DNA from 2 places in the Janthinobacterium sp. PSPC1-1 genome. Region 2 is predicted to be linked to the other one. Evidence: predicted binding sites of a transcription regulator. Region 2 holds the regulator's gene; the other holds the start of a gene.

Region 1 (2,989 bases), on a different contig from region 2:
CGAGCTTGACGCCCTTCTTGTAGACGATCCACAGCGGCACTTGCACGCCATCGCGCGCTGTCACCCACAGGCGCTGCGTGGTGTAGCGGCTGCCGTCAAAGCCGCCGACGATTTCCTGCTGTTTCAGTACCGTGCGTTTGCCGTCCTGCATGTTGACGTCGATGACGGTGGGCGGCGTGACGGGCGACTGGTAGGACATGCGAAATTGCGTGGCGGAAAATTGCGGCGTGCCGGCCGCCGTGGCCAGGTAGACGGGGTCGTCGAACTGCACCGTCTTCCAATTCTTGTGCGCAAAATCATAGATGCGCGCGCGGTTCAGGGCACGCGCCTTTTCCATCACCACCAGGTAGCCCTGGAACACGTCGATGGACTGGATCACGGCGTCCTTGTTGTGCGGCACGACGGGTTTCCAGTGTTTCGGCTGTGGCGCAGACAGCGGTGCGCTGACGACGCGGAAATTCTTCGCCTCCTTGTTGGTCAGAATATACAGCTGGCCGTCGCGGTGTTCGACGCCGTAGCGGTGGCCTTTTTCGCGTTTCAGCACGCTCTGGAAATTGCCTTCCGGCTTGTTCGTTGGCAACAGCAGCACTTCGCTGGTATCCGTGCTGCGCGCGGTGAGCACAAAGTAGCGCTGGTCGCGCGTGCGGCCCACGTTGATGGCGAATTGTTCCAGCGGCTCGTGGTAGACCTGCTGCGGCGTGCCGCCCAGGGCCAGGCGGAACAAACGGTCCGAACGCTTGGTGGTGGCGTCTTCCTGCGTCAGCATCAGCGTGGCATTGTCCGCCGCCCAGGCCAGGGACGTGACACGCGGCATGGTGTCGCCCAGCAACTTGCCCGTCTTCAAATCCTTGACATGCAGCTCGTACTGGCGGAAACCCGTCGTGTCGGTGGTGTAGGCCAGTAGTTGCTCATTCGGGCTGATGGCAAACGCGCGCACGGCAAAGAATTTGTGGCCTTCGGCCAATTGATTCTGATCCAGCAAGACTTCTTCGACCGCCTGCGCATCGTAGGCGCCATGTGCACCGACAGGGCGGCGGCAATGCAGCGGGTATTGCTTGCCCGCTTCCGTGCGCGTGTAATAGTAAAAGTTACCCTGGCGCGCAGGCACGGACAGGTCCACTTCCTGCATGCGGCCCTTGATCTCCGCAGTCACCTTGTCGGCCAGCGGCTGGATCGGGGCCGTGACGGCCGCCGTGTAGGCGTTTTCCGCATTCAGGTAATCGATCACGGCAGGATCAGTCTTCTTTTGCAGCCAGCGGTAGTCGTCCGTGACGAGCGTGCCGTGGCGCGTTTCTTGCCAGGCTGTCTTGGCGGCGACAGGGGCGGCGACAGGGGCGGCGGCATCGGCGGCCAGCGCTGGCGCCAGCGTGGACAGCAGGATGGATGAGCAGACGGCCAGGTGGCGCAAAGCTTGATGTGCTGTAGACAAGGGAACTCCTTTTTATAGTCGTGTCAGGATTGTAATCTTGCCATTGAGAAAAGCAACTGCGGTGCCCGTGCGTTTCAACTTGCATCCACGGGCATTTCCAGCGATACTGTATATAACTACAGTGTCCTGCCGCGAGGTGTCCTTGACCACATCTGCCTCCCCACTTCCCGAGCCACCCGTCGCCCGCCGCTGGATTGCTCACCTGGACATGGATGCCTTCTTTGCCTCCGTGGAATTGCTGAAATATCCGCAATTGCGCGGCGAAGCCGTCGTCATCGGCGGCGGCCGGCTGCAGCAACCGGTGCTGCAGGAAGATGGCACGCGGCAGTTTGCGCGCATGCGCGATTACGTGGGGCGCGGCGTCGTCACCACGTCGACCTATGCGGCGCGCAAGTTCGGCGTATTTTCCGCCATGGGCATCATGAAAGCGGCCAAGCTGGCGCCCGACAGCATCCTGCTGCCAGCCGATTTCGAGGCCTACCGTGAATACTCCGCCCGCTTCAAGCAAGCCGTGGCCCATCTGTGCCCCATCATCCAGAACGTGGGCATCGATGAAATCTATGTCGACCTGACGGAATACGGCGAGCAGGCGCCGGCCATGGCGGCGCGTCTGAAGGCGGCCGTGTTTGAGGCGACGGGCCTGTCGTGCTCGGTCGGCCTGGCGCCCAACAAATTGCTGGCAAAAATCTGTTCCGACCTGGAAAAGCCCGATGGCTTGACCATTTTGTCGCCCGAGGATATCGAAACCAGGGTCTGGCCCTTGCCGGCGAAAAAAATCAATGGCATCGGTCCGAAAGCGACGGCCAAGCTCGAAGCGCTGGGCATCGTCACCATCGGCGAGCTGGCGCGGGCCGACATGGCCATGCTGCGCACGCAGTTCGGCGACCTGTACACGGGCTGGCTGCGCCAGGCGGCGCTGGGCCTCGACGAGCGGCCCGTGCAGACGAGCCGGGAAACCAAGTCCGTCAGCCGCGAAACGACGTTCGAGCGCGACTTGCAGGTGGTGCGCGACCGCGCCACCCTGTCGGAAAAGCTGGAAAGCCTGTGCACACGCGTGGCGGGCGACCTGGATAAACAATCGCTGGCGGGGCGCACGGTGGGCATCAAGCTGCGCTTCGAGGATTTCAGCACCGTCACGCGCGACATCACCCTGCCCAGCGCCACGGCGGACGCCACCGCCATCCTGCGCGCCAGCCGAGATTGTCTGCGGCGCGTGCCATTTGACAAGAAAATTCGCCTGCTGGGCGTGCGTATCTCGACCTTGTCCGATCCGGCCGTTATCACTCGGCAGGCGCCGGCCCAGGCGGAGCTGTTTCCCGCCCTGTAGCGGCATTCCCTATTGATTACAAGCATCGCGCCAGTCCGCGCTTTTGACGGCATTCCCGTGTCGAAAGTGTAGAATGGCGTTCCCCTGGCACTACTGAAACAAACGGAAGACAAAAACTATGTGGTTCAAGAATCTTCAGATTTACCGCCTGCCCGCACCATGGGCTTATACGCCAGAACAACTGGAAGAGGCCTTGTCCTCGAACAAATTTACGCCGGCGACCAGCATGGATC
Region 2 (2,989 bases):
ACGCGCATCGTGTTCGTGGAAACCATCGCCAATCCGCGCACGCAGATCGCCGACCTGGCAAAGATCGGCGCCTTGTGCAAGGAACGCGGCATTTTGTACATCGTCGACAACACCATGACGACGCCTTACCTGTTCCGCCCGAAAGTGGTGGGTGCGGGCCTGGTGGTCAATGCGCTGACGAAATCCATCGGCGGCCACGGCAATGCGCTGGGCGGCAGCTTGACGGACACGGGCGTGTTCGACTGGACGCAGTACCCGAACATTTTCGACAATTATAAAAAGGCGGCGCCAGCCCAGTGGGGCATCGCGCAAATCCGCGCCAAGGCCTTGCGTGACTTCGGCGCATCGCTGGGCCCGGAAGCGGCGCACCATATCGCCGTGGGCGCGGAAACCATGGCCTTGCGCATGGACCGCACCTGTTCCAATGCCCTGGCGCTGGCCAGCATGCTGGCCGCCGACCCGCGCGTGGCGGCAGTGCATTACCCGGGCTTGGCGTCGCACCCGCAGCACGCGCTGGCGACGGACTTGTTCCGCAGCTATGGCTCGCTATTCAGCTTTGAATTAAAAGATGGCATCGATTGCTTCGATTTCCTGAATCGCCTGAATCTGGCCATTCCAGCGAGCAACCTCGGTGACACGCGTACCCTGGTCATTCCCGTCGCCCACACGATCTTTTACGAGATGGGTGCCGAGCGCCGTGCCAGCATGGGCATTGCCGAGTCCTTGATCCGCGTGTCGGTGGGTATTGAGGATGAAGCGGACCTGCTTGAAGACTTCCGCAGCGCGCTTGAGCATTGAAACTTGCGTGTCACGCATGAGAGGGAACCGCAACTAAAAACTGGGGTCAGACCCGGCGGGTCTGACCCCGGCATGCAACTTAATGCCAGCTGCGCATCAAGCCTACCGCTAAACCTTCCAGTGCAAACTCATCTTCCGGCGACACGGTAATGACCTTGAAGTCGGGGTTTTCCGGCAGCAGTTCGATGACGGAACCTGTCTTCTTGTAGCGTTTGACGGTGACTTCGTCGCCGATGCGGGCCACGACGATCTGGCCGTTCTTGGCGCTGTCGACCTTCTTGACGGCCAATAAGTCGCCATCCATGATGCCGGCGTCGCGCATGGACCAGCCGCGCACCTTCAGCAGGAAGTCGGGCTTGGCCGAGAACAGGGCCGGGTCCACGTTGTAGCTCGCTTCCAGGTTTTCCTGTGCCAGGATGGGCGAGCCTGCCGCCACCCGGCCGATCAGGGGCAGCGACATCAGCAGTGCTGCCGGCACTTTCGATGCCGGCGCTTCGGCCGCCGCACCGATCAGGCGGATGCCGCGCGAGGTACCGGGCGAAATCTCGATCGCGCCCTTGCGGGCCAGGGCTTGCAAATGCTCTTCGGCCGCATTGGCCGATTTGAAACCCAGTTCATTGGCGATTTCGGCACGGGTGGGAGGAAAACCCGTGTTTTCAATCGCGTCCTTGATCAGGTTCAGGATTTGTTCTTGTCGTGCTGTCAGCTTGATCATGAGCGGTGGGTGCATACTAAAATGCTGTCTATATGAACAGTCTGTATTTTTGTACAGTATCGCCCACTATGCAAGGGGATTTCGGTTATTTGCGCGAATTTCGTGCGAAATACCGGAATGGGCAGGAAAAAACGCCTGGCCTGCCCCGTGCGCGGGCCGCTTGTTGAAGGAATGATTGAAACGTTTGCAAAAGGCGGTTATAATCTTCGGCTGACCTTCCCACACCCGTCTTGACGCCGGGGTGGGCGATTATCAATCCGACCTGAAGGAGTTTGCATGCGTCATTATGAAATAGTCTTTATCGTCCATCCGGACCAAAGCGAGCAAGTGCCCGCGATGATCGAACGCTACAAAGCCAGCGTAACCACCCGCGGCGGTTCGGTTCACCGCGTGGAAGATTGGGGCCGCCGTCAAATGGCTTACTCGATCCAAAAGCTGCCTAAAGCACACTACATCTGCCTGAACATCGAATGCGACAACGAGACCCTGGTCGAGTTGGAAACAGCATTCAAATTCAATGATGCCGTGTTGCGTCACCTGACCGTTAAAATGAAGAAAGCTGAAACAGCTCCTTCGCCGATGATGAAATCGGTACAACGCGAAGACGCGGCCAAAAGCCACCGCACCGAAGCACCAGCAGCCGCTCCTGCCGCAGCAGCAGCTTAATTTCTGACCAGGATCGTGCGCTGAACCAGCTACAAGTTACCGCCATCATTGCCGAGCGCGAAATATTGCGCTATACCCCGGCAGGGCTGCCGATTGTGAATGCAGTATTGCAACACAGTTCGCAGCAGATGGAAGCAGGGATTGCCCGTTTGACCGAGTTTGATGTTGCCGCGCTAGCCGCTGGCGAAATTTCAGGCCGGTTCAGCCAGGCAAGCTTGGGCGGGGTGTATCAGTTCACGGGTTTCCTGGCCAGGAAGAGCCGCAACAGCAAGAGTTTGGTGTTTCACATCATTGATTTTAGTGCAGTCAATTCTGACTAGCGCATTTTAGATACAGGAGCCTGACATGGCATTCGGTAAAAAGTTCGACAAAAATAAGCTCAAGCTTAAAGAAAAACGCAAACAGCAAAACCCGTTGTTCAAACGCAAGAAGTTCTGCCGCTTCACCGCAGCTCACGTTGAGCAAGTCGACTACAAAGACGTCGACACGCTGAAAGACTTCGTCCAAGAAAACGGCAAGATCATGCCAGCACGCCTGACCGGTACCAAAGCGCACTATCAGCGCCAAGTCGACACCGCAATCAAGCGCGCTCGCTTCCTCGCGCTGCTGCCATACACCGATCTGCACCACGCTTAATCGGTCAGATATTCCTGGAGAAGAACTATGCAAATCATTCTGTTAGAAAAAGTTGTTAACGTCGGTAACCTCGGCGAAGTCGTCAAAGTCAAAGACGGTTACGCACGTAACTTCCTGATCCCGCAACGCCTGGCACGTCGTGCCACGGCAACCGCTGTGGCTGAATTCGAAGTC

The links. The regulator LexA, encoded in region 2, represses DNA repair genes until DNA is damaged. The targets are predictions, from matches to a motif close to ACTGTATNNNNATACAGT.
Region 1: the regulator LexA is predicted to act here: its motif matches at 1,535-1,552, upstream of dinB (DNA polymerase IV).

What each region holds. Positions count from the first base shown of each region.
Region 1 is NZ_JAFCWP010000009.1:128,385-131,373, forward strand. Features, by position in the region: gene ACP7EG_RS23825 (S9 family peptidase) at 1-1,429, opposite strand, end outside; gene dinB (DNA polymerase IV) at 1,572-2,756, shown strand; gene ACP7EG_RS23835 (recombination-associated protein RdgC) at 2,875-2,989, shown strand, end outside.
Region 2 is NZ_JAFCWP010000001.1:378,601-381,589, forward strand. Features, by position in the region: gene ACP7EG_RS01685 (cystathionine gamma-synthase family protein) at 1-798, shown strand, start outside; gene lexA (transcriptional repressor LexA) at 878-1,513, opposite strand; gene rpsF (30S ribosomal protein S6) at 1,790-2,179, shown strand; gene priB (primosomal replication protein N) at 2,200-2,499, shown strand; gene rpsR (30S ribosomal protein S18) at 2,525-2,815, shown strand; gene rplI (50S ribosomal protein L9) at 2,843-2,989, shown strand, end outside.